3 regions of the Streptomyces sp. NPDC048473 genome follow, and region 1 is predicted to be linked to each of the others. Evidence: riboswitches for the same ligand, from Rfam matches in the RefSeq annotation. Region 1 holds a riboswitch; each other region holds the start of a gene.
The links. A riboswitch is a leader RNA that binds a small molecule or an ion and turns the genes downstream of it on or off. The one in region 1 is predicted to bind cyclic di-AMP.

Region 1 (10,502 bases):
CGCTCGGCTCCGTACTGCCCGGCATGTTCCAGGAGAGCCACTGGGAACCGGAGTTCGGCGTCGCGTCGTCCACCTCCTTCGAGGCGCAGGTGGCCCGCGCCGAGCAGGTCGTCGCCGAGCTCCCCGCCGATCAGCGGCTGTTCCTCTTCGTCAATGTGGCCGCTCTGCACCAGCCCAACTGGTTCCACCAGCCGGGGGCCACGCGCGAGGCGGGCGATTCCCGCGCCACCCATGCCGCCGCCCTGGAGTACGTCGACGCCCACATCGGCCGGCTCTTCGCCGCCGCGAGCAGCCGCCGCCGCTGTTTCGCCATCGTCTGCTCCGACCACGGAACGGCGTACGGGGATGACGGCTACACCGGTCACCGGCTCGGTCACGAGTCCGTCTGGACCGTTCCGTACGCCCACTTCTTCCTGGAACCGGGGGCCACCGCACCATGAGCCGCACCACGACCGCCGCGCCGACCACCCGCCCGTACCAGAGCTATGTCTACGCCTACCCGCACAAGACCGCCTATCGTCCTCTCGCCGACCGGCCGGCGCTGCACGAGCTGTGGGTGGCCGAGCGCAAGGACGCGCTCTCGCTCTATCTCCACATACCGTTCTGCGAGGTCCGCTGCGGCTTCTGCAATCTCTTCACCCGGATCGGCGCTCCCGATGAGCTGACGACCAGGTATCTCGACGCACTGGACCGGCAGGCCACCGCCGTCCGCGACGCGCTGGGAGACGCCGAGCCGGTGCGTTTCGCCGCGGCGGCGTTCGGCGGGGGCACTCCCACGTTCCTGACAGCCGCGGAGCTGGAGCGGCTCTGCGACATCGCGGAGAAGCGGATGGGCGCCGATCTGCGGTCCGTTCCGCTGTCGGTCGAGACGTCGCCGTCGACCGCGACCGCCGACCGGCTGGCCGTACTCGCCGACCGCGGGACGACCAGGATCAGCATCGGCGTGCAGAGCTTCGTCGAAGCCGAGGCGCGTGCCGCTGTGCGACCGCAGCGCCGCGCCGATGTGGAGGCGGCGCTGGACCGGATACGTGATGCCCGCATCCCGATCCTGAACATCGACCTGATCTACGGCATCGAAGGGCAGACCGAGGACAGCTGGCGCACCTCGCTGGACGCGGCACTCTGCTGGCAGCCGGAGGAGCTGTATCTCTATCCGCTGTATGTCCGCCCGCTGACCGGTCTCGGACGGCTCGGCGCCGACGGCGAGGCAGCGGCGGACGCCGCCTGGGACGAGCAGCGACTGCGGCTGTACCGCGCGGGCCGGGACCATCTGCTCGCCCACGGCTACGAGCAGGTGTCCATGCGGATGTTCCGCCGCACCGACGCCCCGCGGACGGACGGCCCCGACGACTACGCCTGCCAGACCGACGGCATGATCGGCCTGGGCTGCGGCGCCCGTTCGTACACCTCGAAGCTGCACTACTCCTTCGACTACGCGGTGGAGATGCGGGAGGTACGGGCGATCATCGACAGCTACACCGGGACGGAGGACTTCTCGCGCGCCGAGGTCGGACGGTACGTCGACGGCGACGAGGCGCGCCGCCGCCACCTCCTGCAGTCGGTCCTCCAGGCCAAGGGGCTGCAACTGGCCGACTACCGGGAGCGGTTCGGTACCTCCCCGGCCGACGACTTCCCCATGCAACTGGCCCGGTTCGAGGCGCGCGGCTGGCTCGACGCGACGGCCGGACCGTCCGGCCTGCTGCGGCTCTCCGCCGAGGGCCTGGCCCACTCCGACGCACTGGGCCCCGAACTCTTCTCCCCCGGCGTACGGGCCGCGATGGCCGCGTACGAACTGAAGTGAGCGCGCCCATGGACCTGACCATTCTCTACCGCGGTCCGCTCGCGTCCTGCGACTACGACTGCCCTTACTGCCCGTTCGCCAAGCGGCGCGACAGCCGGGAGCAGCTGCGTGCCGACCGCGCCGCGCTGGAGCGGTTCACGGCGTGGGCCGCGGCGCGGACCGGCGACCGGATCTCGGTCCTGTTCACCCCGTGGGGCGAGGGTCTGGTCCGCTCCTGGTACCGCCGTGCGCTGGTCGAGCTGGCGCAACTGCCGCACATCGGCCGGGTCGCGATCCAGACGAACATCAGCAGCCGTACGGGGTGGCTGGCCGAGGCGGGTGACGCCGGCCGCGAGAAGATCGCGCTCTGGTGCACGTACCACCCGGGGCAGACGCCGTACGAGCGGTTCCTCACCAAGTGCCGGGAGCTGACCGCGCTGGGCATTCGGCACAGCGTCGGTGTCGTCGGTCTCGACGAGCATCTCGACGAGGCACGTCGGCTGCGTACCGCGCTGCCGGACGAGGTCTATCTCTGGGTGAACGCCGCGGAGGGGCGCACCTACACGGACGAGGAAGCGGACCGCTGGACGGCCCTCGACCCGCTCTTCCCGTACAGCCGGCATCCGCACCGGTCGGCCGGACTGCCCTGCCGGACGGGCGAGTCGGTCATCTCTGTGGACGGTGACGGCACGGTGCGGCGCTGCCATTTCGTCCCGGCGGAGCTCGGCAATCTCTACGACGGGAGCTACCGGCGCGCGCTCGGCCCGCGGGCCTGTCCGCTGGCCGTCTGCGACTGCCACATCGGCTATGTGCATCTGGAGACGCTGCCGCTGTACGACGTCTTCGCGGGCGGTGTGCTGGAGCGGATACCGGCGCCCCCGTTGTCGCCCCTCGCCGGACGGGCCTGAACCTCGGGCCCGTCCGGCGAGCGAGGGCACTACGGCGGCGGACGCCCCCAGGGCCTGTCCGGCGGAATGGCCGGACACCCCTAGAGCGGCAGGAGGTCCGGCCTCTTCGCCTCGACATGGTCGCCGGAGGACTCGCCGCGCAGCCGCCGGCCTATCCACGGGACCAGGTACTCGCGCGCCCAGTGGATGTCGTCGCGCCGTACTTCGAGCGTGCCGCGCTGTGCCTGCGGGGGCCATTCCTGGTCCGGGTCGGCCGGCACATCGATGCCGAGGACCTGGGCGGCGCGCAGCGCGACCCTGGTGTGTCCCTCGGGCGACAGATGGAGCCGGTCGTCGTCCCAGGCGCGCCTGTCCTGAACGGACCGCAGCGACCACAGGTCGAGGACCGGGCAGTCGTAGCGGTCGGCGATGGACCGCACATGGGCGGTGTAGGTGGCGATCTTGCCGCGCAGATGGCGCAGCACGGGAACGCCACGGGTGTCGAAGCCGGTGGTGACCAGGACGGTGCCGACCGATTCGGTCAGCTCGGCGACCGCGCGCTCGAAGCGCTCGGCCACGTCGTCGGGGTCGGTGCCGGGCCTGATGATGTCGTTGCCACCCGCGCAGAAGCTCACCAGGTCGGGTGCGAGCTCCTTGGCGCGCGGCACCTGCTCCTCGACGATCTGGTCGAGGAGGCGTCCGCGTACGGCGAGATTGGCGTACCTGAAATTCCCGTGAGCGGAACCTTCGGTGCTCGTCCCCGCATCGGGGTCCGGGAGCTGGTCCGCGAGAAGTACCGCGAAACGGTCCGCCCAGCCGACGAAGGTTCCGTCCGGGCCGGGGTCGCCGACTCCCTCGGTGAAGCTGTCGCCAATCGCTGCGTACGACCCGATGACGCCATGTCGGTTGATGACGCCACGTTGATTTTTTCTCGAATCGTCTGCCACAAACGCTTATCCTGCACCGCCGAATGTGACCTACGCGACCGTAATAAGGGGTTGACGGGTGGTGAGATAGACCACCCGGTCAGGTTTTGGTAAAGGGGGAATAAGCAGAAGGGGCGGTGCGCCGCCGCGCACCGCCCCTTCTGTGTTGCTCAGGTCATGCTTTGTTGCTCAACTGCCGGGCCGTTCGGCTCAGACGTAGATGCCGTGCGAAGCCAGGTAGGCGATCGGGTCGATGTCCGAGCCGTACGCCGGGCCCGTGCGGACCTCGAAGTGCAGGTGCGGTCCTGTGACGTTGCCGGTGGCGCCGGAGAGGCCGATCTGCTGACCGGTGCTCACGCTCTGGCCCGCGGAGACGGAGATCGAGGACAGGTGGCCGTACTGCGAGTAGTGGCCGTCGGCGTGCTTGATGACGACCTGGTTGCCGTACGCGCCACCCCAGCCGGCGGTGACGACGGTGCCGGAGGTGATGGCCTTCACACTGGTGCCGGTGAAGACGGGGAAGTCGATCCCGGTGTGGCTGCCGCTGGACCAGTTGGAGCCGGAGGCGCGGTATCCGGTGGTGTGGTTGCCGGGGACCGGGTGGGTGTAGCCGGAGCTGTTGCCCTGGTCGGCCGGGGCGGAGGTCTTGGACTCCGTGACCGTCGAGGCCTTGGCCGGGGCGGACTTGGCCGGGGCGGACTTGGCCGGGGCGGACTTCTCCACGACCGACGAGGGCACCGAGGGGGCCTTCGACGGGAGGGCCGCGCCCGTGCCGGCGCCGGTGGGCGCGGAGTCGCCCCACGCCTTGCCGCCGAGCGTCAGCTTCATGCCCGGGAAGATCAGGCTGGGGTCTTCGCCGACGACCTTGCGGTTGTCCTGGTACAGCTTCTGCCAGCCGCCCTTGACCTTGTGCTCGGCGGCGATCTTCGACAGGTAGTCGCCGGAGACGACGGAGTACGTCGTAGTGGCGGCCTGCTTCTGCGCAGCCGGCTTGGCCGGGGCGGCGTGCGTGGCGGCGGAGGCCGACTGCGGGGCGGCGGCAGGGGCGGCCTGCTCCGCGGCGTGGGCACCGGTGGCACCGAGCAGCGGCAGTGCGATGACGGCGCCGCCGGCGCTTGCGGCGGCGACGCCACGGGCGATGGTGCTGGACTTCGTACGACGGTGCTTACCCGATATGGGCATGTGGTGCTTCCTCTCCGGCGCCTACGAGGTGAGCTGTCGGGTTCGGGCTGGAGATGCCCGGCCGCGCTGAGCGCGACTTCACCCCTAGCCGGCCGGATTTCTCCGATCGGCGGCCTACCTGGTTCCCCCGCTCCTGCCACACGATGAGTGGGTGCGAATTCCGGGCGGCGGCAGGATTAGGCGGTCCGTCCGGATTGACGGTGACCGTAAGCGAGTCGGGACGGCGAGAACAAGCCACTGGTTCCGTACCGGAATCCGCGCCCGGAAATCGGCACGGAATTCCGGTCACACTCCGTGGATTAAGGATCTTGACATTCCACGCCGCGCACGGAATACCCAACTGCCCCGCCAGCACACACCGTCACGGATATGATCCCGCTCACGAGTGGGCAACCATCTCCCCTACAAGCAGGGCTTATTGGGTTAAATGCACCCATTACGGACATGTCATGCCCATCATCCGCGTCGGAGTCTCAGCACCCGCGCGTCGAGATCCCCCCGAAGCCCGGTGTGCAGCCCCTGATGCAGCAGTACCGAACCGTGGTGCACCGCCCCCGTGTCCAGGCAGGTGTACGTCGCTGCGGGGTCGAGTCCGCGCAGCCGCAGGGCCGGGGGCCGCTCCCCGTATCTCTGCGCCTCCAGCCACATCAGGACCACGGTCTCCTCCCCGTGGACGTACTGGACCGCGCTGAGTCCGTCGCGCGGGGCGCGCAGCCGGTACAGCGCGCCGAGCTGCACCACCGGCCGGATCGCCTTATAGAGATCCACCCAGGTCCGCGCCTCGGCCAGTTCCTCCTCGCTCCACTCGGCGAGGTCCCCGCCGACCCCGAGCACACCGGCCATCGCGCTCACGAAACGGAAGCGCAGTGAGCTGACCCTGTCGTTGAGCTGGACATTCGGACTGTCGGTGACCCAGGCGGCCATCACCCGGGCCGGATGGATCTGACCGAAGCCCTCCTGGATGGTGAGGCGGTCGAGCGGGTCGGTGTTGTCCGAGGTCCACACCTGGTCCGTGCGGGACAGAATCCCCAGATCGATCCGCCCGCCGCCGCCCGAGCAGGACTCGAAGGCCACGCCGGGGTGCGCGGCCCGGAGCCGGTCGATCAGCGCGTAGAGGGCGTCCACATGCTCGATCCATAGCTTCTGCTGATACTCCTCGCCCGGCCAGCCCGCGTCGGTGAAGGAGCGGTTGAAGTCCCACTTCACATAGTCGACGGATGCACTGGAGAGCAGTGTATCCAGTTGCTCCCAGAGATATTCCTGCACATCGGTGCGGGCCAGATTGAGCACCAGTTGATTGCGGAACTCGGTCCGTGCCCGCCCGGGGAAGTGCTGAACCCAGTCGGGGTGTGCGCGATAGAGATCGCTGTCGGCATTGACCATTTCCGGCTCGACCCAGATACCGAACTGCATGCCGAGTCCATGCACTTCGTCGACGAGTGGCTTGAGCCCACCGGGAAAGCGGTCCGGATTCGGTGTCCAGTCGCCGAGCCCGGCCCGGTCGCTGGTGCGCTGCCCGAACCATGCGTCGTCCACGACGAACAGCTCGACGCCCATCGCGGCGGCGCGCTCGGCGAGGGCGCGCTGCTGCTCCTGCGAGACGTCGAAGCCGGTCGCCTCCCAGGAGTTGTAGAGAACCGGTCGCAGGCTCTGTGCGTCCGGGATCACATGGGCCAGCTGCCAGGCGTGCCAGGCCCGGCTCGCCCCGCCGAACCCCTCCGCGCTCCACAGACCGGCGAAGACGGGTGTGGCGTACGACTCCCCCGGCGCGAGCAGCAGCAGCCCCGAGTCGTCGTAGCCGGCGCCACCGGTGATCTGTACGAGCCCGTCGGGGAGCCGCTGTACGGAGATCCGCCACGATCCGGACCAGCCGAGCGCACAGCCGTACACCTCGCCGCTCTCCTCGGTCGCCGCGCCGTCGGCGTCGAGTGCGACCCATGGCAGGTACTGGTGCCCGGTGTGGCCGCGCCTGCTGGAGATGACGCTCTCGCCGTACGTGAGCTCCGCCCGCGCGAGCTGCGACTCCGCCGCCCAGCGGCCGTGCAGCCGGCTCAGCCGCCAGCCGTCGCGAGCGGGCAGCGCCCAGGCCGCCGCGTCGGCGCGCAGCAGTTCCAGCGGCGGACCGTCCGGCCCGGCGTGGGCGACGGTGGCCCAGCGCTCGATCACATCGGAGTCGTCCCGCATCCGGTAGTGCAGGGTGAGGGCGAGCCGGTGCACGGAGTCGGTGAAGGCGATACGGAGTTCGTCTCCGTCGACCGTGGCGTCGGCGAAGGCCCACTCGGTGCCGCGGACCTGTGGGGTGCGTACCGAGAGGGCCGGGCGGACGAACCGGGGACCGCCCTCCACGGGGTACTCCTCGCGGCCGTCGAGCGGGGACTCGAAGCCCCTGACGGGTGGCTCCGGTGCTGCGGCCAGGGCCTCGGCCGCAGCAAGGGAGATCCGTGGCCCCCAGTGCAGATGGACCAGCTCGTCCCGTCCGGTGACTCGCAGTGCGTAGCTGCTGCTCGCCCCGGTGAGCAGCCAGGTCCGGCCCTTGTCGCCAGTCTCGATCATCGCATCCCCACATTTCAACAGTTCCGCACATCATCGACCAATGCCGGGTGGTCGGGCAACGGTTTTGCGAGGGATTCACCGGACGGATTCACCGCCGGAGCACGGGGGTTCACCGAGGTATCGACAAGCAAAGACCGAGATGATTGCCTGAGGAATCAATGTCGTATCGTCGCGGGAGTGGCCTTGTCGGCGACTCGCGTCGACGCCAGACACCCCAGGAGTCACTGTGACGCAGCAGTTGCCGCAGATCCCGTCGACGGAACCCGAGCTGGCGGGTGTCCGCAACTTCCGTGATGTGGGCGGCCTGCCCACCGTGGACGGCCGGCGGGTGCGGTACGGACGGCTCTTCCGCAGTGGTCATCTCGCGCACGCCACCGCCGAGGACGCCGCCTTCCTGGGCGGTCTCGGTCTGCACACGGTCTTCGACTTCCGCAATGCGGCCGACCACCGGCTCGACGGCCTGGACGTGGAGCTGCAGGGCGTGCGGAATGTGAGCATCCCGCTCTCCGACCCCGCCGACGGCGCCGAGTTCTGGCGGATGGTCCGCGACGGCGATCTCGACCAGCTGCGCTCGATTCTCGCCAACGGCAAGGGAACGAACCGGATGATCGCCTCGTACCGCGCGATCATCCGGGACCGTACCGCCGAGCACAGCCGGGTTCTGCACGCCCTGGCCGAGGACAGCGTTCCCGCGCTGATGCACTGCGCGGCGGGCAAGGACCGGGCCGGTCTGTCGATTGCGGTGTCACTGCTCGCGGTCGGTGTCGAGCGCGACGCCATCGAGGCCGACTACCTGAAGTCCAACGACGCCCACCGCCGCTACAAGGTGCACCGCAGCGACACCTCGGCGGACGGCATGTCGGCCGAGGTGATGGAGCTGCTCAATCCGCTCTTCGGCGCCCACGCCGACTACCTCGCCGCGGCCTTCGCCGCCATCGAGGAGAACTGGGGCAGTACGGACCGGTACTTCTCCGAGGGCCTGAAGCTCGCGCCCGAGACCCGTGAGCGGCTGCGCGACCGGCTCCTCGACGAGGCGTAGCCGGGCTCGCTCGGCGGTGGTCAGCCCTTGCCGGCCACCGCGAAGAGCAGGTACAGGAAGGCCGCGAAGATGTGTCCGGCGATGAGATAGGCGAACAGCCGGATCACCACGCCACGCGGAAACTTCCGCTCCTGGGCTTCGTAGTTCTTCCTGGACCCGAGCGGGTCGAAGTTCTCTGAATCGGACATGACAGACCTCTCTGGTGACCGGATGAACCGGTCTCAGCGACGGTGGATGCCGCTGCCGAGGCACAGCTCGGCGGCGGGGCTCTGCAGCAGGGTGTGGACGAAGAGCAGCTCGGCACCGTCGCGGCCGACGGCCGCGATCCGGTGCGGGGTGAGCGAGTCGAAGTGCGCGCTGTCACCGGGGGCGAGATCGTGCACGGTGTCCCCGAGCGCGACCCGGAGGTGCCCGACGAGCACGTACAGCCACTCCTCGCCGGGATGGACGCGCACGAGATCACTCTGTGCGCCGTACGGAACCCGGACGCGGAGCGCCTGCATCGCCCGGCCGGAGCCGCCGGCCTGCTGATACATCCAGCCGTCGGCCTCGGCCCCCTCGAACCTCCTGCCGCGGATGATCGCCTCACGTTCCGGGGGCGTCTCGCCGAGCAGTTCGGAGACCGTCGTACCGTAGATCCTGGCAAGACCGAGGAGCATCGGCAGCGACGGCTGCCGACGGCCCGTTTCGAGCCGGGAGAGATGGGCGGGCGAGAGCCCGGCCCGCTGAGCGGCGGTCTCCAGGGTGAGACCACGACCGCGGCGCAGATCGCGCAGGCGTGGCGCGACTCCGGGGAGCTCGTCGGCCACCCCTCCGTCTGGAGTGTTCATGTACCCATTGGGCCAGGAGCTTTCCTCGGAGGCAAATTCCTTGCCTCCGAGGCAAACTCGGCAAATTCTGCAGGGCCCGCCGGGTCAGCGGTTGGCGACGGCCTGCTTCACCAGGGTCCTGCCGAAGTCCCACATCAGTCCGCCGCCGCTGTGCGCGTCGTCCATCACCGCGGTGAACGCCGTGACGAACCGGTCGACGTCCGGCTCCCCGATCACCAGCGGCGGAATCAGCTTGATCACTTCCAGATGATCGCCCGAGACCTGGGTGAGGATGCGGTGCTTCTGCAGCAGAGGCACCACCACCATCTGTGCGAAGAGGCCCTTGCGGGCCGCCTGCAGCATGGTCCAGCGGCTGCGCAGCTTCAGTGACGACGGCCGGCCGAACTCGATGCCGATCATCAGCCCGCGCCCGCGCACCTCGTGCAGCAGCTCATAGCGGTCGACCAGTGCTGCCAGGCGCTCGCGCAGCAGATCACCGGTTCGGCGCGCGCCCGCGACCGTCTCCTCGTCCTCCATCACCGCGAGGACCGCGAGCCCGGCCGCCATCGCCTGGGCGTTGGAGCCGAAGCTCGCGGAGTGGACCAGGACCCGGTCCATCGACGAGTAGACGCGTCTGAAGATCCAGTCCTTGCCGAGGGTCGCCCCGACCGGCACATAGCCGCCGGAGAGGGCCTTGGCGACACAGACCAGATCGGGTTCGACACCCTCCTCGTGCTGGTACGCGTAGAAGTCGCCGGTCCTGCCGAGGCCGGTCTGCACCTCGTCGGCGATGAGCAGCGCCTTGTGCTTGTGCAGCAGCTCCTGTGCGTCCCGCAGGAAGCCGGGCGGTGCGGCGTGCACGCCCTTGCCCTGGATCGGCTCGACGACCAGTGCCGCCACGTCGCCGCGTTTCAGCTCACGGCGCAGTGCGCCGAGATCACCGAGCTCGATGGCGGTGTCCGGCAGCAGCGGTGCGAAGCCGTCCCGGAAACCGCTCTCCCCGTTGACCGAGAGCGAGCCGGTCGTCAGCCCGTGGAAGGCGTGCGTGCAGTAGAGGATCCTGGGCCTGCCGGTTGCGTACCGGGCGAACTTCAGGGCGGTCTCGACGGCCTCTGTACCGCTGTTGCCGAAGAAGACCCGGTCCAGGTGGGGGCTGTGCGTGAGCAGCTTCTCGGCCAGCAGCCCGGGCAGCGGCTGGCAGTCGAAGCGGGTGAGATCGGCGAGCGAGGCGTCCAGGACGTCGTGCAGGGCCTTGCGTACGACGGGGTGGTGCCGGCCGAGGCCCATCACCCCGAACCCGGCGAGCATGTCGAGGTAGTCGTTGCC
Region 2 (10,502 bases), on a different contig from region 1:
ACTCGCCGTCGGCATCGGCACCCTCATCGGGCTGTGGGCGCGGCTGGCCGCGCTCGGCGGGGCGCTGATCTCGCTGAGCCTGTGGCTGACGGTGAGCTGGCAGGTCGATCCGTACTACTTCGGCAACGACCTGGCCTACCTCATGGCCTGGCTGCCGCTGCTGCTCGGCGGGGCCGCGGCGTTCTCCGTGGACGCCCTTTTCGCGTCACGACGGCGACGGATCGCGTAGTTCACCCAGGTCACGGTGGCGGCCAGCCAGAGGCCGCCGAAGAACAGCGGGAAGAAGAAGACCCACGGGGCGTCCCAGACCCCCGCGACGTCCGCCGCGTATCCCGCTGCCAGAGCGAGCATGACCACGCCCGCCACCGCCCGCCCCGGACGGATCTCATGACGCAGCACGGGTGACCTCCACCTGTCCGATGCCGACTTCGAGAGTGAGCTCGACCGTGCCGGCCGGTTTGCTGCCCGGGGGCGGCGGAAACGTCCTGTGCTCATTCTGCGACGGGTTGACGTCCACATCGCGTTGCCGGTCGGCCGGTGCGTCGCCCGTCCGGCTGACCGGCAGCGTGATGTCGCCGAGGCCCGCCCGCGCGTCCACCGTCACCGTCACCGCCTTCGGCACGACGACGACCGCGCGGCCCGCCCCGACGTTCACCCCCGTACGGACGGTGTCGCCCCGGGGGACCGTGATCTCGGTGAGGTCCAGCCGTGCCACCCCGGAGCCCAGTTCGTAATGCGGCCGGACCGCCGCCACCGAGGCCGGCCGCCAGCCCTCGCGCACCCACTGGGTGGTGATGTCCTTCGGCAGCGCGGACGCGCCCGCCAGCAGGGCCGCCGTGATCATCGACAGCATGACCGTGCCGAACCCGGTCCGCCCGAGGAGCGCACTGACCAGCATCCCGAGCCCGAACACCGCGAGCGCACCGGCCAGACCGATCTGCAGACTCGTACCGAACGGCTGGGAATCCCAGTTCAGCCCCGTGCCCAGACCGCCGGCGATCAGCGCGAGCAGGAACACGAGACCGCCGATCGAGGCCGGGCCCGTGGTACCGGGCTCGTGCCGGGGCGCGCGGAACGGGTCTTCCGGCGTCGCCCCCCGGGGGCGTACCGTCCGGCCGTCGAGCGGCGCATCGGCCGGACCCCACAGATAGCCGGGGCCCACCGGCCCCGAGGTGCCGTCCTTGATGATCGGATCCCGCCACCACGACGGGGTACCCGGTGACGGCGGAGCCTTCACCTCGGGCGGTGCGTCCGCCACCGCCTGCGCGGTCGCCGGATGCAGCGGGTCCTCGGGCGCCGCCGTCCTGCGGTTCTGCGTCCAGACGGCGAAGCCGACGACCGCGAGCGACAGCATCGCGGAGAACGCCAGCGTGCCGCCGTTGCCCAGCATGGAGAGGAACAGCCCGCAGCCGATCAGCGCGAGCAGCACCGCGATCAGCGACGCACCCTCGACGCGGCCGGACAGCAGCCTGCGCGCCTCGTTCTCGTCCTCGCCGTCCAGGGGGATCAGCAGCCAGGCGAAGCCGTAGAAGATCAGCCCGATGCCGCCGGTGACGGACAGCACACCGAGCACGATCCGGAAGATCACCGGATCGACGTCGCAGTACCGGCCGAGCCCGCCGCAGACCCCGGCCACGACTTTGTGCCGCGGGCTGCGCCGCAGCTGCGGTCCCGGCTCGGGAGGTGGTGCGGCGCCGGGGGAGGCGTCCTGGGGAACGGTCATGGCTCCATGGTGACGGGCCGAGCGCCCGTCCGGGACCCGCGCCGACCCTGGCCGATCCCTGATATTCGCCCGGCGGCCCCCTGGGGGAGGCGCTCCGGCACCGGCCCGGCGGCTTCTGCGGGAGGCGCCCGCGCGCACCCCCGGGGCCGAACTCTCAGGGTCCAGTCGGGGGCGGACCCTGATGCCGTCGCCCGTACGGACATGTGACGATCGGGTCATGCCAGCCGCCACGCCCCGAGCCACAAGCTCCCTCAACGCCGACCCGGAGGAGCCACCGCTGCGCAAGCTGTACCGCAGCGCCGACGGACGGCTGCTCGGCGGCGTCGCGCGCGGTCTCGCCGGGCATCTCGGGCTGCCCGTCGCCTGGGTGCGGTTCGTCTTCCTCGGCCTGTTCTTCGCGGACGGCCTCGGCGCGCTGCTCTACGCCGTGTTCTGGATCGTCGTCCCGCTCGGTGTCGGTGGCGTGGAGGCGCCGCGCTCCGTCTTCGAGACCGCCCCGGACGGCAGACGACGGCTCCGCAAACCCGACAGGGGCCAGGTCTTCGCCCTCATCGCGCTGTTCATCGGCGCCATCATCTTCGTCGGCAACGTCGACATGGGCAGCAAGGCCGACCGCTACATCTGGCCCACGCTGCTGATCGGCGCAGGTTCCGTACTGGTGTGGCGGCAGGCCGACAACGCCCGGCGCGCCCGCTGGATGGAGGTTGGCAGCCGCCGCCGGGTCCTGCATCTGGCCCGGGGCCTCGCCGGGGTCGCCCTGGTCGGCCTGGGCCTGGCCGTCTTCATGGTGGTACGCGGCTCCGCGGCCCAGCTCGGCAACGTCCTGACCGCCGCGATCGCCGTCCTCACCGGCATCGCGCTGCTGGCCGGCCCCTACCTCGTACGCATGACCCAGGACCTCTCCGAGGAACGCCTGATGCGCATCAGGGCCCAGGAGCGCGCCGAGGTCGCCGCCCATGTCCATGACTCGGTGCTGCACACCCTGACCCTGATCCAGCGCAACGCGGAGGACGCGGGCGAGGTCCGCAGACTGGCCCGCGCCCAGGAACGCGAACTGCGCAACTGGCTGTACAACCCCGAGGGCACCGGCAAGGACGAGGACGACGAACCCGCGACCCTCGCCGAGGCGGTCAAGCGCGCCGCCGCCGAGGTCGAGGACAAGCACGGCGTCCCGCTGGAGGTCGTCGTCGTCGGCGACTGCCCGCTGGACGAGAAGCTGGCCGCGCAGATGCAGGCCGCACGCGAGGCGATGGTCAACGCCGCGAAGTACGGTGGCGAGGGCGGCGCCGTGCAGGTCTACGCGGAGGTCGAGGGCCGCACGGTCTTCGTCTCCGTGCGCGACCGGGGCCCGGGATTCGATCCGGACTCCGTACCGGGGGACAGAATGGGCGTACGAGAATCAATCATCGGCCGGATGCAGCGCAACGGCGGTACGGCGCGGCTGCGTTCGGTGCCCGGCGGGGGCACGGAAGTCGAGCTGGAGATGGAGAGGGCGAGCGATGACGGAGACCACTGAGGCGACCGGGGGCCCGGAGCACCGGGTACGGGTCGTGCTCGTCGACGACCACCGGATGTTCCGCACCGGTGTCCAGGCCGAGATCGGCCGCACCGAGGAGACCGGCGTCGAGGTCGTCGGCGAGGCCGCCGACGTCGACCAGGCGGTCACCGTCATCACGGCGACCCGCCCCGAGGTGGTCCTCCTCGACGTCCACCTGCCGGGCGGCGGCGGCGTCGAGGTGCTGCGCCGCTGCGCCCCGATGATGGGCGCCGTCGAGAACCCGGTGCGGTTCCTGGCGCTGTCCGTCTCGGATGCCGCCGAGGACGTCATCGGCGTCATCCGCGGCGGCGCCCGCGGCTATGTCACCAAGACCATCACCGGCACCGACCTGGTCGACTCGGTCTTCCGGGTCCAGGACGGCGACGCCGTGTTCTCGCCCCGGCTGGCCGGCTTCGTCCTCGACGCCTTCGCCTCCACGGACGCGCCGCCGGTCGACGAGGACCTGGACCGGCTGACGCAGCGCGAGCGCGAGGTGCTGCGGCTGATCGCCCGCGGCTACGCGTACAAGGAGATCGCCAAGCAGCTGTTCATCTCGGTGAAGACGGTCGAGTCGCATGTCTCGGCGGTGCTGCGGAAGCTCCAGCTGTCCAACCGCCACGAACTGACCCGGTGGGCGACGGCGCGACGGCTGGTCTGAGCCGGCCGGCCGTACCGTCGGGGTCGAGCGAGATGTGTCCGGGTGTCCTCTTGCCGAGTGACCGGGAGCCGGGAGCCTATGCCACCCGGGTCGCTCCGGCGAAGGGCATTTGGTCGATCGGCGCGATCCGGACCGGCGCTCCCGGGCGCGGGGCGTGGATCATCTGGCCGTTGCCGATGTAGAGCCCGACATGGCTGATGCCGGAGTAGAAGAACACCAGGTCGCCCGGGGCCAGTTCGGAGCGCGGGATGTGCTGTCCGGCGTTGATCTGGGTGTACGTGGTCCGGGGGAGCGCGACACCGGCGGAGCGCCAGGCGGCCTGGGTGAGCCCGGAGCAGTCGAACGAGGACGGGCCGGTCGCGCCCCAGACGTACGGCTTGCCGAGCGCCCCGTACGCGAACGCGATGGCCTCGGCGGCACGGGTGTTGGGGGCCAGGACGGGGCCGCGCGCGGTGCTGCGGTCGGCACGGCCGGCGGCGCGCGCACTGTCCGAGCTCTCGTATGCGGCGCGCTCGGCCGGGGACAGGGTGGCGAGGAGCCGCTGCGCGTCGGCCAGTTTGGTGCTGATCGTCGCCTTGTGCTTCTTCAGCTCGGCCTGGCGCGATGCCAGGGCTGCCAGCTTTCCCTTGGCCTGCGAGCGCAGCTGGGCGATCCGGGCGACCTGCCGCTCCACCTCGTCGACCTCGGCGGCCTGGCGGTCGCCGATCCGGTCCACGTACGACGCGCGCTCCAGGTACTGGTCGGGGTCGGAGGAGAGCGCCAGCTGTACGGCCGGGTCGAGGCCACCGGTGCGGTACTGCGCGGCGGCGAGTGAACCCAGCGCGTTGCGGGAGGCGTTGAGGCGCTCGGTCCTGCGGGCGGCCTCGTCGCGCAGGGTGTCGACGGCATCGGCGGCGGCGGTCGCCTTCTCCTTCGCGCCGTTGTACTGCTCGGTGGCGACCTCCGCGTCGTGGTACAGCCGGTCCATCTCCGCCCCGACCTGGGCGGGGGTGAGCCGGGGATCGGCTTGTGCGGAGCCCGGCAGGGCGGCAGCGGTGGCGGCCCCGGCAAAGGCGAGGGTGGCTGCGGTGCGGGCAGCAGAGCCGGTGTACGGGCGCTGCTTGGGTTTCCGGTGCGCTGCCACGGGGGCGTGCGTCCTTCCTGGCGACTGCCCGCCGGGGACTACCGGCGGGCCCGCCGGAGGTCCGGCGGCGGGTCACCAACAGGGGGAGTGGCCCGCCGCCGGATCTCTCGGCGGGGTGACCGGTTCGCCGTCCGGGTGCGGAGCGGCGGTGAGCCGGTCACCTGGTCAGGACGCTAAACCCGGGGCACGGGGAAGAGTCGTAATGACGCCTATTGCCCGAATTTGGCGCGGCACTGTCATTGATTGATCGGGAAAATTACACCAGAGTCAGGCAATTGGTGCAGACGTGAGTGAAGCGACAGGAAGTCACACCTGCCTGCGGAGTGGTGATATGGCCGGGGCTAGGCTGCGGACCCATGGATGTACTCATCAATGTCTTCGTCGCCCTGCACATCATCGGTATCGCCTCTCTGCTGGGCGGTTTCCTGACCCAGATGAAGGCGATGGGCGCGGGCACGGCCCGGTTCGTCCCGGCGATGCTGCACGGCGCACTGACGATGCTGGTCACCGGTGTCGCGCTGGTCGGGCTCAACGAGGCCGACGACCAGACCGTGAACAACATCAAGATCGGGGTCAAGCTGCTGCTCCTGGTCGTCATCCTCGCGCTCGTCTACATCAAGCGGGACGAGGAGAAGGTCGACAAAGGTTCCTTCGCGGCGGTGGGCGGGCTGACGCTCGCCAACATCTTCATCGCCACGCTCTGGACCTGAGCCGGCCCGCGCCGCACCACCGGACGGGCTCGGAATTCAAGCCCGTCCGGCCGCTGAGGGCATAGGAGTGTGAGCCGCTACGACGGCCGCACGCTGCCGTAGATCGGCATGTAGTAGATCGATTCCTCGCGCACATTCGCCCCCGGCTTCGGCGCGTGGATCATCATCCCGTCGCCCTTGTAGATGCCGACGTGGCTGATGTCGTCGTAGAAGAAGACGAGGTCGCCCGGCTGCAGATCGGCCGTCGCGATCCGGATACCTGTCTCCACCTGGTCCCAGGTGGTGCGCGGGATGTCGACGCCCGCGGCCTTCCATGCCGCCTGGGTGAGCCCGGAGCAGTCGTACGAGGACGGGCCCGTCGCGCCCCAGACGTACGGCTTGCCGATCTGGGCCGTGGCGAAGGCGAGGGCCTTCTCCGCCTTGGTGGTGGCGCTGCTGTCCGAGCCGGTTTTGGTGCCCGTTCCCGTACCGCTGCCGGATTCCGCCTCCTTCGCGGCCCTGCGGTCCGCCTCCGCCTTGGCGGCGGCCTGCTGCTGCGCCAGTTCCTCCGCCTTGCGCTTGGCCTCCGCCTCCTTCTTGCGCTCCAGCGCCGCGAGCCGGGCCTTCTCCTCGGCGGTCAGCTTCGTCAGTGTCGCGCGCGCCTCGCCCAGCTTCTTCTGGACGTTCTGCTTGCTGGTGCGCAGCGTGGTCTGTGTCGCGGTCAGCGTCTCCAGGCTCTGCACCGCTTCGGCGCGCTTCTTCGACGCCTTGGCCTGCTGCGTACGGAAGTCCGTGACCGCCTTCTGCTGCTGACCGGTCATCCGGCTCATCAGCTGGTTCTGGTCGAAGTACGACTGCGGGTCGTCGGCCAGGAAGAAGGTGGCGCTCGGCGCGATGGAGCCGGTGCGGTACTGCGCGGCCGCGTAGGCGCCGAGCGTCCTGCGGGCGTCGTTGAGCTTGTCGGCGCGCTCGGCCACGTCCTCCAGCAGGGCGTCGACCTTGGTGCGCTGGGTGGCGGAGGTTTCCTTCGCCCGGTTGTACTGCTGGGTCGCGGTGCCCGCCTGCCGGTAGAGGTCGTCGACCTTCTTCTGGACGTCCTCGATGCTGGGCTTCGGAGCGGGCGCGGCCGTGGCGCTCTGCGTGGAGAGCAGGGTCACGGACGCCAGTGCCGCCGTCGTGAACCCGACGGCCGGTGTGGTGGTGCGCACCCGGGTGCGCGGTTTGCGATGCGACGCCAAGGCCGGCATCTCCTTCCGTGGACCGCCTACCGGGTTAGCTGTCGGGTTCGGGCGGAACGGAAGGCTGCCCTACGGTCCGAGTGGGGGATAAGGACCGATTCACCCCGGTACTGCGTGTGGGTCCCCGGTTCCGAACTCCCGCGAGGGCAGCACGGATTCGGCGTGGGTGCCCGCTCGGCGTGGTTCGCCTCAGGGGGTACGGGCCGCCCGGTCGAGCACGCTAGCCAACCCGTGGTGCTGCTGTGAAGGTCGATGTTCGATATGCCCGATACATTTTCGTGACCTTGATGAAAGGGGGCGGCGCGGGCGGACGAGGGCCCGGATTTTCTTACGTGGCGTGGGTGCCCGCTCTCTTTGTGTGCCCGGCCGCCGGGTCCGGTTCGCCATGCGGCCGTCGGGTGTCGGTGCGGCGGCCTAGACTCGACAAGCGATGAGCAGCCTCTTTGACGACAGCTTCCTGGCCGGCCTCCAGCACTCGGAGGAAGAGCCCCCGCCACCCCCCGAGGACTCCGCACCCGAAGCGGTGCCGGAGGACCTTTTCGCGGGCGTATTCGACGGGCCCCCGCCACCCAGAGACGCGTACTACCGCGACGGCGCGCACCGCCCCGTCATCGACGCCGCGGCGCTCCTCGACGGGCTGAACACCGAGCAGCGCGCCGCCGTGGTCCACGCGGGTTCCCCGCTGCTCATCGTCGCCGGAGCGGGCTCCGGCAAGACCCGGGTGCTGACCCACCGCATCGCTCACCTCCTCGCCGAGCGCGGGGTGCACCCCGGCCAGATCCTGGCGATCACCTTCACCAACAAGGCCGCGGGCGAGATGAAGGAGCGCGTCGAGCAGCTCGTCGGACCGCGCGCCAACGCCATGTGGGTCATGACCTTCCACAGCGCGTGCGTACGCATCCTGCGCCGCGAGTCGAAGAAGCTCGGCTTCACCTCGTCGTTCTCCATCTACGACGCCGCCGACTCCAAGCGGCTGATGGCCCTGGTCTGCCGCGATCTCGACCTCGACCCGAAGCGCTTCCCGCCGAAGGCGTTCACCGCCAAGGTCTCCAACCTGAAGAACGAGCTGATCGACGAGGAGACCTTCGCCGGTCAGGCCGCGGACGGCTTCGAGAAGACGCTCGCCCAGGCCTACGCGATGTACCAGTCCCGGCTGCGCGAGGCCAACGCGCTGGACTTCGACGACATCATCATGACGACGGTCCATCTGCTCCAGGCGTTCCCCGACGTCGCCGAGCACTACCGCCGCCGCTTCCGGCACGTCCTGGTCGACGAGTACCAGGACACCAACCACGCCCAGTACACCCTCGTACGCGAACTGGTCGGCCCGGCCGGAGAGGCCGACGCCCCCGCCGAGCTGTGCGTCGTCGGTGACGCGGACCAGTCGATCTACGCCTTCCGCGGCGCGACCATCCGCAACATCCTCCAGTTCGAGGAGGACTACCCGAACGCGACCACGATCCTCCTGGAGCAGAACTACCGCTCCACGCAGACGATCCTGTCCGCCGCCAACGCGGTCATCGAGCGCAACGAGAGCCGCCGCCCCAAGAACCTCTGGACGAACGCCGGCACGGGCGCCCGGATCACCGGCTATGTCGCCGACACCGAGCACGACGAGGCGCAGTTCGTCGCCGACGAGATCGACCGGCTGACCGACGCGGGCGACGCCAAGGCGGGCGACGTCGCGATCTTCTACCGTACGAACGCGCAGTCCCGTGTCTTCGAAGAGATCTTCATCCGCGTCGGCCTGCCCTACAAGGTCGTCGGCGGCGTGCGCTTCTACGAGCGCAAGGAGGTCCGGGACGTCCTGGCCTACCTCCGGGTCCTCGCCAACCCCGAGGACACCGTCCCGCTGCGCCGCATCCTCAACGTGCCCAAGCGCGGCATCGGCGACCGTGCCGAGGCGATGATCGACGCGCTCTCCATGCGCGAGAAGATCACCTTCCCGCAGGCGCTGCGCCGGGTCGACGAGGCGTACGGCATGGCGGCCCGGTCGGCCAACGCCGTCAAGCGGTTCAACACGCTGATGGAGGAGCTGCGCACGATCGTCGAGTCGGGCGCGGGCCCGGCGGTGGTCCTGGAAGCCGTGCTGGAGCGCACCGGCTACCTCGCCGAGCTCCAGGCATCCACCGACCCGCAGGACGAGACCCGCATCGAGAACCTTCAGGAACTCGCCGCCGTCGCCCTCGAATTCGAGCAGGAGCGGGGCGAGGAGGAAGGCGCGGGCACGCTCGCCGAATTCCTGGAGAAGGTCGCGCTCGTCGCCGACTCCGACCAGATTCCCGACGAGGACGAGGACGGCTCCGGTGTCATCACGCTGATGACGCTGCACACCGCGAAGGGCCTCGAATTCCCGGTGGTCTTCCTGACCGGCATGGAGGACGGCGTCTTCCCGCACATGCGGGCGCTCGGCCAGGTCAAGGAGCTGGAGGAGGAGCGGCGGCTCGCGTACGTCGGCATCACCCGGGCCCGCGAGCGGCTCTATCTGACCCGGGCGGCGATGCGCAGTGCGTGGGGGCAGCCCTCGTACAACCCGCCGTCGCGGTTCCTGGAGGAGATTCCGGACCAGCACCTGGAGTGGAAGCGGACCGGACCGATGGCGGCCCCGGCCGGACCGACGTCGGGGATCACCTCGTCGCTGTCCTCGTCGCGTTCGCGCTCCGGCCCCTCGGGCTTCGCGACCCGGCGGACCTCGGACAAGCCGACGATCACGCTCGTGGTCGGGGACCGGGTCACGCACGACCAGTTCGGGCTCGGCACGGTGACAGCGGTCGAGGGCGTCGGTGACCAGGCGAAGGCGACGGTCGACTTCGGGGACGAGCGGCCGAAGAAGCTGCTGCTGCGGTACGCGCCGGTCGAGAAGCTGTAGGCGGGGCGTCGGGCAGGCGGCCGGGGTAGTTGCACCGGCCGCCGGGTGGCTCAGGTCGGGTTGAGGCCGTGGCTGCGGAGCCAGGGCAGCGGGTCTATTGCCGCTCCGCCCCCGGGCCGTACCTCGAAGTGCAGGTGCGGACCGGTGGAGTTCCCCGAATTCCCGGAGTACGCGATGACATCGCCGGCCTTCACCGGGCCCGAGCGGATCTTGGTGCTGCTGAGGTGGCAGTACCAGGTCTCGGTGCCGTCGGCCATGGTGACGATGGCCATGTTCCCGTAAGCGCTGTTCCACTGGGTGCGTACGGTGCCGTCGGTCGCGGCCATCACGGGCGTGCCGTACGAGACGGGGAAGTCGATGCCCGTGTGCACGGACATCCAGTTGACGCCCGCCTGGCCGAAGTACGCGCTGAGGCCGTGCTGCGCGACCGGCAGGAGGAACTTGGGGCGCAGCGCCTCTTTACGGGCGGCCTCTTCCTCGCGCTTCTTCTTCTCGGCGGCCTGCCGCTCCCTCAGGTCGATGCGCTCCTGGGTACGGCTGGCGCGGTCGGCGAAGTTCTCGGCGTCGGCGCTGAGATTGGCGAGCTGGGTGTCCAGCTTGTTGTTGGCGGCGACCGGCTTGACGGAACCGGGGTCGGCGGCCGCCATCGTCGTGGTGTTGTCGTC
Region 3 (10,502 bases), on a different contig from region 1:
CGTGTAGACGAGCGAACGGTCACCTGCGGCGAGCCGTTCGGCGGCGACGTCCATCCGCTCCTCGCCGGACAGCCGGCCGAGGAACGAGCCCCCGCTGAGCGCGATCTTGGTGAGCGGGGTCTGCTCGAAGGCGGGGGCGGAGACCTGGGCGGTGCGCACACCCGCGGCGTCGGCGAGCTTGAAGACGGTGGGGTAAGGCTGCCAGGCCTTCGGCGAGGTCCAGGGCTGCCAGCGGAGCTGGTTCATCAGCTCGCCGGTCTCCGGATTGCGCGCGGTGTAGCCGGGAAGGCCGTGCTCCCCCGGCGGAAGTCCGGTACCGACCGAGGCCAGTGAGGTCGCGGTGGTGGCCGGGAAGCCCGCCGTGATCGGACGGCCGGTGCCGCCGCGCGAGGTGGGCAGCAGGGAGTGCAGAAACGGTGCCTCGTCCGGGTGGGCCTTGATCTGCTCCCAGCCGAGACCGTCGATCAGGAACACGCAGTTCCGGTCGGCGGGGGTGAGTTCGGGGATCGCGGCGGTGAAGCCGGGTACGCCCTGTCCTGCGGCGAGCGTGGGCAGCAGATCCGAGAGCGAGCCGCTGCCGTACTCCGGGACGGGAGCGGTGTCGACGGGGAGCAGAACGGGGTCCTGCCAGGCCGGCTGGGCCATCAGCGGCCGGTCGCCGCGGTCGCGGCCGTGGCCTCGGAGAGCGCCTGGGCGAAGGCGAGGGTCTGACGCACGGTGTCCGGGCCGTCACCGGCCTCGCTGACCCGCAGGCTCAGATCGTCGGCGGTGGAGCTGCCGGTGTAACCGTGGTCGGCCTCGCAGTTGGGGTCGCCGCAGGCGGCCGGCTCCAGGTCGATCCGGGAGACCGCACCCCAGCCGATGGTGAGGACGACCTCGCGGGGCAGCGTGCCCGGTACGTACTTCTCGGGGTTGGCCACGACGCGGCTGACCACGACCGACGAGATCCGGTCGAGCTTGACCGACTCGGTGGACGTGGTGGCGTACGGCGTCGGGGAGCTGGTGTCCGCGTTCTGCTCGTCGGTGTGGCTGACGATGAAACGGTTGTCCGTCAGGACCAGGACCGTGACGTGGCGGCGCACCTCGTTGGAGTCGAAGGTGGTCTCCTGGTGCACCAGGTACGAAGCGACCGGCTCACCGCCCACGGCGGCCTCCACCGCCTCGGCCACGAGGGCCGGGTAGTAGCCGCTGCGCTCGATCGCCGCGCGCAGCCCCTGGGTCGTCGTACCGGTCTTTGCCATGAGGACCATCCTACGGGGGGCGGATGACTGCCGGGGACGTTGTGCGGCAGGGGGGACCGGGGCCCGAGCGGTGAAGGGACCCGCTTTCGCGCCTGTCCGGCGATCGGGGACGAAACGGTGCGCTCCCGGTCAGTAGTTGGGGAGGCGGCGGGGACCGAGGTCGGTGCGGGCCGGGGGCGGCGAGAGCCGGACGCTCGCACCGAGGGCGGTCAGCCCCTGGGTGGCGACCACGACCGGTTCCAGGGCGATGGAGACCACCTCGGGATGGTCGTCGACCAGCCGGGACACCCGCAGCAGCAGCTCTTCGAGCGCCGCGGTGTCCACGGGCGCCGCGCCGCGCCAGCCGAACAGCACCGGGGCCGCCCGGATGGACCGGATCAGCTCGGCGGCATCGCGGTCGGTGGCCGGAACGAGGCGGTGGGCGGTGTCGCCGAGAAGTTCGGAGGGCGCGCCTGCGAGCCCGAAGGAGAGGACGGCACCCGCCGCCGGGTCGATCGTGGCCCGTACGACGGTGTCGACACCGCGCGGTGCCATGGCCTGGACGACGGGCTGGAGCTCGGCGGGCTTGCCGAGCAGGTCGGTCAGCTCGCCGTACGCCCGGCGCAACGCGCTCTCGTTGGCGAGGTCCAGCCGGACACCGCCGAGATCGGCGCGGTGGCGCAGATGGGGCGCGGTGGTCTTGAGCGCCACGGGATAGCCGAGCTGCGCCGCCGCGACGACAGCGGTTTCCGGGTCGGGGGCCGGAAGCGTCGGTCGTACGGTGATGCCGTAGCGGCCCAGGAGTTCGCGCGCCTCGTCGGGTGCGAGCGGCCTGCCCCGCGGGTCGGGGTCGGGGCCGAGGAGGGCGTCGATCAGGTCGGCGGTGCCCGGCTCGTCGATGGTGTCGTCGAGGAACTCGGGCACCTTGCCGGGCACGGCGGCCTGCCGTCGCCACTGCGCGTACCTCACCGCTTCGGCCAGGGCACGCACGGCCCGCTCGGCGGCGGGGTAGGCGGGGATGCGGCCGATACGGGGGCCGGGGCCGTCGTTGCTGTCCGCGCCGGTGGTGGCAGTACCGGGGCCGTCGGTGGCGGCGGTGGATGTGGCGGTTCCGGGGGCGGTGCCGGGTGCCGAGGGGGTGTGCGCAGGGTCGGGGCCGGTCGCGGTGGCGGCTCCGGTGCGCGGGGACGTCGCGGCTGCGGAGGGCTGTGCCGAAGGGCGCGGCAGCGCGACCGTGCTGGTGGCCGCGGCGAGGGCCTCCGCCAGGCCGCCGATCTCCACATGGACGACGGCCACCGGCTTGGCGGGACCGGCCGCGGCGGCGGCGTGCAGCGCGGTCGCCAGCACCTCTCCGTCGCCCGATTCCGCCTCGCCGTTCTCGCCCACCCACGGGATCGCCGTCACGACCACCGAGTCGCAGCCCTCGTCGGCGAGGGCTTCGGCCAGGGCGTCCCGGAAGTCCTGCGGGGTGGCGGCGGTGGTGAGGTCGCGGGGCGGGCGCGGGCGCAGCCCCTCGGCCAGGCAGGCGTCGTACGTGAGCAGGCCGAGCGACTCGGAGTTGCCGAGGATCGCGACGCGCGGGCCCGCCGGGAGGGGCTGATCGGCGAGCAGGAGACCCGCGTCGACCATTTCCGTCACGGTGTCGACGCGGATCACGCCCGCCTGCCGCATGAGCGCTGAGACCGTCGCGTCCGGGATCCGGCTGACCGGCACCGCGTGGCCGGGCGGGGTGGAGCCGCTGTGCCGGGCGCCCTTCACCACGACCACCGGCTTCACGGCCGCGGTGCGCCGCGCGAGGCGGGTGAACTTGCGGGGGTTGCCGAGCGATTCGAGGTACAGCAGGGCGACATCGGTGTCCGGGTCCTCGTACCAGTACTGCAGGAAGTCGTTGCCCGAGATGTCGGCGCGGTTGCCCGCGGAGATGAAGGTGGAGAGGCCGGCGCCGCGCCGGTAGAGCCCGGAGAGCAGCGCAATGCCGATCGCTCCGGACTGGGTGAAGAGGCCGATGCGCCCGGGGGCGGGCGGCTCGGGGGCGAGGGAGGCGTTCAGCCGGACGGCCTCGGCGTTGTTGATGAGGCCGAAGGCGTTCGGACCGATGATCCGCATACCGTACGAGCGGGCCTGGCGGACCAGTTCGCGCTGCCGTTCCCTGCCTTCGGCGCCCCATTCGGCGTATCCGGCGGAGAGGACGACCAGGCCCTGGACGCCGTGTTCACCGCAGTCGGCGACGGCCTCCGGAACCCGGTCGGCGGGGACGGCGACGACCGCGAGGTCGACCGGTTCGTCGATCTCGCCGATGGAACGGTGGGCGGGGACACCGTCGATCGTGCCCTGGTCCGCGGCGAAGGCGCGGTTCACGGCGTACGTACGGCCGGTGAAGCCGGCCCCGAGGAGGTTGCGCAGGACCGTGCGGCCGACCCCACCGGGAGTGCGGCCTGCGCCGATGACGGCGACGGATCCGGGGGCGAGCAGCCGTTGCACGGAGCGCGCCTCGGCCCGCTGCTCACGGCCGCGCTGGACGGCGAGGGACTCGGCAGTCGGTTCGAGGTCCAGGGTGAGATGGACGGAGCCGTCCTCGAAGCTGCGCTGCTGGGTGTACCCGGCGTCCCGGAACACCTTGATCATCTTGTTGTTGGCGGGCAGCACCTCGGCCGCGAAGCGGCGGATGCCGCGCTCGCGGGCGACGGCCGCGATGTGTTCGAGGAGCGCCGAGGCCACACCCCGGCCCTGATGCGCATCCTGGACGAGGAAGGCGACCTCGGCCTCGTCGGCGGGCGCGGAAGCGGCCCGGCCCCGCTCGTCGATCCGGTCGTAGCGGACGGTCGCGATGAACTCGCCGCCGACCGTGACCGCGAGCCCCACCCGGTCGACGTAGTCGTGATGGGTGAAGCGGTGCACGTCCCTGTCGGACAGACGCGGATACGGGGCGAAGAAGCGGTAGTACTTCGACTCGTCGGAGACCTGCTCGTAGAAGCTGACCAGCCGTTCGGCGTCGCCCGTGGTGATGGGCCTGATCCGGGCGGTTCCTCCGTCGCGGAGGACCACGTCCGCTTCCCAGTGGTCGGGGTACGCGTGATGCGGACTCTGCTCCGGCGAGGGCTGCATGCGCAAAGACTACGGCTCCGTCAGCGGTCGCGTAGGTCTTGGCGCCGGGGCAGTCTGAGGGGGCTGATCGGCGGTACAGCACGGGTTGTGGGCGTGCCGCGAGTCGGCCGGAGCATCGCGCACCACATGAGAGACTGGTCTAGACAACCATTGATTCGTGAAGGGCAGAACCATGGCTGAGCGCCGCGTCAACGTCGGTTGGTCCGAGGGCCTGCACGCCCGCCCCGCTTCCATCTTCGTCCGTGCCGCCACGGCTTCCGGCGTCCCCGTGACGATCTCCAAGGCCGACGGCAACCCGGTGAACGCCGCCTCCATGCTCGCGGTGCTCGGTCTCGGAGCGCACGGTGGCGAGGAGATCGTGCTCGCATCCGAGGCCGACGACTCCGAAGCCGCCCTGGACCGTCTGGCGAAGCTGGTTGCCGAAGGGCTGGATGAGCTTCCGGAGACCGTCTGAACCATTTTCTGCGAGAGAGCCGCGGCACCCATATTCGGGGCTGCGGCTTTTTCGCTTTCCTGACCCGGGACGACCGGAGCGAATTCGGGCAGCCCAAAGAAAGCCCTCACAGAGTTACGACTCTTTGTATACGGCGTAATTGTTAATGCCGAACGCCCGTGGTGTTTACGGAATGTTGCGAAGTCCTCACCCGGTCGGCGCGGGAGGCGGCGGGCCGGCGGCCCGGCCTGTCGGTGCGGCGCAGCCGGTGAGCGGCCGCGGCCCGTTCGGCATGCTGGGTGGCCAGCGCCCTGGCCCGTTCCGCGTCACCCCGCACCACCGCGTCCACGATGGCTCCGTGCTCGGCCCAGGAATCCACCGGCCGGGCCGGCTGCTCGACCGTGTACATCCAGGCGATCTTGTGCCGGAGCTGGGTGAGCAGCGCGATCAGCCCTGGACTGCCGGAGGCCTGCGCCAGCGTCTCGTGGAACCAGCCGCCCAGCGAGCGCAGATCCTCCCCCTCGCCCCGCCGGGCCCGCTCCTGGCCGAGTCTGACCAGACCGCGCAACACCTTGAGATGTGCCTCGGTGCGGCGCTGCGCGGCGCGCGCGGCGCCCAGCGGCTCCAGCAGCATCCGGACCTCCAGGAGGTCGGCGGCCTCCTGCTCGGTGGGCTCGGCGACGCAGGCGCCCGCGTGCCGGCGGGTGACCACGAAGCCCTCGGACTCCAGGGTGCGCAGCGCTTCCCGTACCGGGACACGGGAGACCCCGTAACGACGCGCCAGCAACTCCTCGGTGAGCCGGCTGCCGCGTTCGAAGACACCGGAGACGATGTCGTCACGGATCGCCGTGCATACCGAATGCGCCGGAATACGCATGTCCGAACCTCCGCCTTAATCCCCGCGAAACGCGGCCGACCGACGCCTCTTCCGTGACTCTATTGCAATGCGGCCGCATTTCCGATGCCGGGTGTAAATCCATGAATATCTTTTGGCCACAGGACGGTTCGGCGGGCAGGTACTGCGGGCGGGCGCGGGGCCGGGTACGGCGAAGGCCCCGGCGTGCTGCCGGGGCCTTCGGGGGTGCTGCGGGTGGAGCGTCGGTCAGACGTTGACGCCGTGGGCGCGCAGGTACGCGACGGGGTCCATGTCGGAGCCGTACGACGGTGTGGTCCGGGCCTCGAAGTGGAGGTGTGGTCCGGTGGAGTTGCCGGTCGAGCCGGAGAGGCCGATCTGCCGGCCCGCGCCGACGCTCTGGCCGACGGAGACACCGATCGAGGAGAGGTGGCCGTACTGCGTGTACGTGCCGTCCGTCATCCGGAGCACGATGTTGTTGCCGTACGCGCCGCCCCAGCCCGCCTCGACGACCGTACCGGCGCCGACGGCGACGACGGAGCTGCCGGACGCGGCGTGGAAGTCGATGCCCGAGTGGCTGCCGGAGGACCAGAGCGAGCCGCTGGACTTGTAACCGGTGGTGACGTACGAACCGGCGACCGGGAGCTGGAAGGAGCCCAGGCGGGTGCGCTCGGCGGACCGGGCGGCGCGGGCCTTCTCGGCGCGTGCCTCGGCCGCGCGCTTGGCGTCGGCCTTCGCCTCCGCCTTCTTCCTGGCTTCGGCCTTCTTCTTGGCCTCGGCCTTCCGCTGGGCCTCCGCCCTCGCCTTGGCCGCGACATCGGCCTGGTGCTTCTGCGCGTCGGCCTGGGCGTCGATCTGGTCGGCGAGGGCGCCCTCGATGGCGATGACCTGGTTGAGACCGGTGTCGCTGACGGAGGCGTCCGCGGCGAGGGCCGGAGAGGCCATGCCGCCGATGACGCCGGTGGTGGCCAGAGCCGCGACGCCGGCGATCTTCGCGCTCCTGCGCGTCAGACGGTTCGGGGCACGATGCTTCCCGGTGGCACGGGTGAACGCCATGAAGTGGCTGATCCTTTCCTTCCTTCTCGCCTACCGGGTTAGCTGACGGGTTCGGAGCAGGAAGGTCTCCTACGGACGCCCCGGCCTCACCGAGGCTCAGGCATCCGATTCACCCCAGGGACTTCATGGGTCCCCGGCTCCCCAGGCTCGCGCCTGACGGGGACTCGGCGATGGCTGCCCGGTACGTCACGGATGCGGCATACGAGTGACGGACAGCCCAGCCGACGCTAAGCGGGGTCACTTTCATTCACCAAACGGACAGGCCGTTTTGTAGCGCATCCCACAGGGCAGACAGGCAACCTCCCCACCAAAACGGACAAAAAGGAAGACCCCGACGAGATCTGACTCACAGGGGTCTTCCTTCTGTCCCGGTATGCGGACATATGACGGGTCGGTGGACTGGTCAGCGCTGCCGGTGCGGCTGGTGCTCGGTCGAACGTGACAGTCGACCGGTGAACTGTCACACGCGACAGGGCGGCCGGTCGGCCGTCGCCCGCGGCGGGCCGGACGATCGTCCGGCGTCCACGACGGGTACGCCCGTCAGCCGGCGACCACCGACACCTCTCCGACGCCCAGGGCCCGGATCGGCTCCTCGATCTGCGCCGCGTCACCGACAAGGATCGTGACCAGCCGGTCGCCCGGGAAGGCGTTGACCACCGCTGCGGTCGCCTCGACCGTGCCGGTCTCCGCGAGCCGGGCGTACAGCTGTGCCTGGTAGTCGTCCGGGAGGTGCTGCTCGACCTGGTCGGCGAGGGTGCCCGCGACCGAGGCCGCCGTCTCGAACTTCAGCGGTGCGACACCCACGAGGTTCTGCACGGCCGTCTCGCGCTCTTCATCGGTCAGCCCCTCGGCCGCCAGGGTCCGCAGGACCGTCCACAGGTCCTTCAGCGCCGGTCCGGTGGACTCCGTGTCCACCGATCCGCTGATGGCGAGCATCGCGGCACCGGTCGCCCCCGAGGCGGAATCCGGGGCCGACGACCGCAGCACCTGGGCGAAGGCCCGTACGCCGTAGGTGTAGCCCTTCTCCTCGCGCAGCACACGGTCCAGCCGGGAGGTGAGCGTGCCGCCCAGGCAGTACGTGCCCAGCACCTGGGCCGGCCACACGCTGTCGTGCCGGTCGGCGCCGATCCGGCCGATCAGCAGCTGCGTCTGCACCGCGCCCGGACGGTCGACGATCACCACTCGGCCGGTGTCGTCGGCGGTGATCGGCGGGGCGGGACGTGGCTCGGCGGTGTCTCCCGACCAGTCGCCGAGGGTGTCGGCGAGCAGGGCGTCCAGGTCGATGCCGGTGAGGTCACCGACGATCACGGCGGTCGCCGTGGACGGCCGGATGTGAGCGTCGAAGAAGGCACGCACAGCTGCCGAGTCGATCCGCTCCACCGTCTCCTCGGTGCCCTGGCGCGGGCGCGACATCCGCGCCGCGGCCGGGAAGAGCTCCTTGGAGAGCTGCTTGGCGGCGCGCCGGGCCGGGTTGGCCTGCTCGTGCGGGATCTCGTCGAGCCGGTTGCGTACCAGCCGTTCGATCTCGCTGTCGGCGAAGGCGGGCGCCCGCAGCGCCTCGGCGACCAGCGCGAGCGCCTTGGCCAGCCGGGAGGCCGGGACCTCCAGGGAGACCCGGACACCGGGGTGGTCGGCGTGCGCGTCGAGGGTGGCGCCGCAGCGCTCCAGCTCGGCGGCGAACTCCTCGGCGGTGTGCTTGTCGGTGCCCTCGGACAGCGCCCGCGACATGATCGTGGCCACGCCGTCGAGGCCCTCGGGCTCGGCGTCCAGCGGGGCGTCGAGGAAGATCTCGACTGCCACGACCTGCTGGCCGGGGCGGTGGCAGCGCAGCACCGTGAGGCCGTTGGGCAGGGCGCCGCGCTCCGGCGCGGGGAAGGCCCAGGGGCGGGCGACGCCGGGGGCGGGCTGTGGGTGGTACTGCATCGAAACTCCAGTCGCGGCAGCGTCGGTCACTTGTCCGCTCCTTCGTGCGCGTCGGTGTCTTCGGCGTCGTTCTCATCGGTGTCCGCTGCGTCTGCGGGCTCGGCCGATTCGACCGGCTCGTAGACCAGCACCGCCCGGTTGTCGGGGCGCAGCTGGGCCTTGGCGACCGCCTGGACCTCATCCGCGGTGACATCGAGAACCCGCTGTACGGCGGTCAGGGCGAGCTGCGGGTCGCCGAACAGCACGGCGAACCGGCAGAGTTCGTCGGCACGGCCCGCGACCGTACCGAGCCGGTCCAGCCACTCGCGCTCCAACTGGGCCTGCGCACGCTCCATTTCCTCGGGCGTGGGGCCCTCGGCGGCGAACCGGGCAAGCTCCTCGTCGACCGCGGCCTCGATCTGCGGCACCTCGACGCCGCCGGACGTCTTGACGTCCAGCCAGCCCAGCGAGGGCGCACCGGCCAGCCGCAGCAGCCCGAACCCGGCCGCCACGGCCGTACGGTCACGGCGGACCAGGCGGTTGTGCAGCCGCGACGACTCGCCGCCGCCGAGCACGGTCAGCGCGAGGTCTGCCGCGTCACACTCACGGGTGCCGTCGTGCGGCAGCCGGTAGGCGGCCATCAGCGCCCGCGCCGGAACTTCCTCGTTCACCTCTTCGCGCAACTGCTCGCCGATGGTCTCGGGGAGTGTGCCGTCGCGCGGCGGCTGCTTGCCGTCGTGGGACGGGATGGAGCCGAAGTACTTCTCGATCCAGGCGAGGGTCTGCTCGGGGTCGATGTCGCCGACGACCGAGAGCACCGCGTTGTTGGGCGCGTAGTACGTACGGAAGAAGGTGCGCGCGTCCTCAAGAGTCGCGGCATCCAGGTCCGCCATCGAGCCGATCGGCGTGTGGTGGTACGGGTGGCCCTCGGGGTAGGCCAGTGCCGTCAGCTTCTCGAACGCTGTGCCGTAGGGAACGTTGTCGTAGCGCTGGCGGCGCTCGTTCTTGACGACGTCGCGCTGGTTCTCCATGGACTCCTCGTCGAGCGCGGCGAGCAGCGAGCCCATCCGGTCCGCCTCGAGCCAGAGAGCCAGCTCCAGCTGGTGCGTGGGCATGGTCTCGAAGTAGTTGGTGCGCTCGAAGCTGGTGGTCCCGTTGAGCGAACCGCCGGCTCCCTGCACCAGCTCGAAGTGTCCGTTCCCCTTGACCTGGCCGGAGCCCTGGAACATCAGGTGCTCGAAGAGGTGAGCCAGACCGGTGCGTCCCTTGACCTCGTGGCGCGAGCCGACGTCGTACCAGAGGCAGACCGCGGCGACCGGGGTCAGATGGTCCTCGGAGAGCACCACGCGCAGGCCGTTGGCCAGACGGTGCTCGGTCGCTGTCAAGCCGCCGGAGCCGGCCTGGGCTGTGGCCGTGTGACCCATGGGCATGTACGTCCCTTCGATCGCGATACTGGATTTCCTGCGAGACCTGCCACTGTAAGCAAGCGCACAGACACCTGGCGAAGTTCCCATACCGCGGAAGTTCGCGTGAAAGAGGGGCGCATCCCCCGCAAGACGGGTCGTGAAACCACCTCGGCAGGGGTCGGGAACGGCTCTTGGGACGGGTCGAGGTCGGCGATGTCAGTGCGGCGGTCCACAATGGTCCGCGTCAGAACCTGAGGTTGCCCGAACAGAATCCGTGAAGGAGTCGCAGCAGCGATGGCCCGCCGCAGCACGAAGACCCCGCCGCCGGACGACTTCGAGGAGAAGATCCTCGACATCGACGTCGTCGACGAAATGCAGGGCTCCTTCCTTGAGTACGCGTACTCGGTGATCTACTCACGGGCCCTGCCTGACGCCCGTGACGGCATGAAGCCGGTGCACCGCCGCATCGTGTACCAGATGAACGAGATGGGCCTGCGCCCCGACCGCGGCTATGTGAAGTGCGCCCG

Region 2: linked by a shared signal. The riboswitch ahead of ACGFU7_RS04460 (NlpC/P60 family protein) and the one ahead of ACGFU7_RS45240 (peptidoglycan DD-metalloendopeptidase family protein) in region 1 are both predicted to bind cyclic di-AMP.
Region 3: linked by a shared signal. The riboswitch ahead of ACGFU7_RS28575 (M23 family metallopeptidase) and the one ahead of ACGFU7_RS45240 (peptidoglycan DD-metalloendopeptidase family protein) in region 1 are both predicted to bind cyclic di-AMP.

The regions. Positions count from the first base shown of each region.
Region 1 covers NZ_JBICXE010000085.1:2,297-12,798, reverse strand. Annotated here, with positions in the region: gene ACGFU7_RS45260 (STM4013/SEN3800 family hydrolase) at 1-440, shown strand, start outside; gene ACGFU7_RS45255 (STM4012 family radical SAM protein) at 437-1,801, shown strand; gene ACGFU7_RS45250 (STM4011 family radical SAM protein) at 1,810-2,688, shown strand; gene ACGFU7_RS45245 (SGNH/GDSL hydrolase family protein) at 2,769-3,614, opposite strand; gene ACGFU7_RS45240 (peptidoglycan DD-metalloendopeptidase family protein) at 3,804-4,775, opposite strand; cyclic di-AMP (ydaO/yuaA leader) riboswitch at 4,781-4,939, opposite strand; gene ACGFU7_RS45235 (alpha-galactosidase) at 5,232-7,328, opposite strand; gene ACGFU7_RS45230 (tyrosine-protein phosphatase) at 7,555-8,367, shown strand; gene ACGFU7_RS45225 (DUF6126 family protein) at 8,388-8,555, opposite strand; gene ACGFU7_RS45220 (helix-turn-helix domain-containing protein) at 8,589-9,197, opposite strand; gene ACGFU7_RS45215 (aspartate aminotransferase family protein) at 9,282-10,502, opposite strand, start outside.
Region 2 covers NZ_JBICXE010000002.1:252,118-262,619, reverse strand. Annotated here, with positions in the region: gene ACGFU7_RS04490 (DoxX family protein) at 1-229, shown strand, start outside; gene ACGFU7_RS04485 (PspC domain-containing protein) at 386-1,723, opposite strand; gene ACGFU7_RS04480 (PspC domain-containing protein) at 1,941-3,239, shown strand; gene ACGFU7_RS04475 (LuxR C-terminal-related transcriptional regulator) at 3,223-3,918, shown strand; gene ACGFU7_RS04470 (NlpC/P60 family protein) at 3,995-5,041, opposite strand; gene ACGFU7_RS04465 (hypothetical protein) at 5,398-5,751, shown strand; gene ACGFU7_RS04460 (NlpC/P60 family protein) at 5,829-6,977, opposite strand; cyclic di-AMP (ydaO/yuaA leader) riboswitch at 6,976-7,141, opposite strand; gene pcrA (DNA helicase PcrA) at 7,399-9,837, shown strand; gene ACGFU7_RS04450 (M23 family metallopeptidase) at 9,888-10,502, opposite strand, start outside.
Region 3 covers NZ_JBICXE010000021.1:35,124-45,625, forward strand. Annotated here, with positions in the region: gene ACGFU7_RS28550 (alkaline phosphatase family protein) at 1-645, opposite strand, end outside; gene ACGFU7_RS28555 (DUF5998 family protein) at 645-1,241, opposite strand; gene ACGFU7_RS28560 (GNAT family N-acetyltransferase) at 1,371-4,325, opposite strand; gene ACGFU7_RS28565 (HPr family phosphocarrier protein) at 4,498-4,779, shown strand; gene ACGFU7_RS28570 (GntR family transcriptional regulator) at 4,922-5,635, opposite strand; gene ACGFU7_RS28575 (M23 family metallopeptidase) at 5,861-6,667, opposite strand; cyclic di-AMP (ydaO/yuaA leader) riboswitch at 6,681-6,847, opposite strand; gene ACGFU7_RS28580 (M16 family metallopeptidase) at 7,208-8,590, opposite strand; gene ACGFU7_RS28585 (M16 family metallopeptidase) at 8,617-9,999, opposite strand; gene ACGFU7_RS28590 (DNA topoisomerase (ATP-hydrolyzing) subunit A) at 10,270-10,502, shown strand, end outside.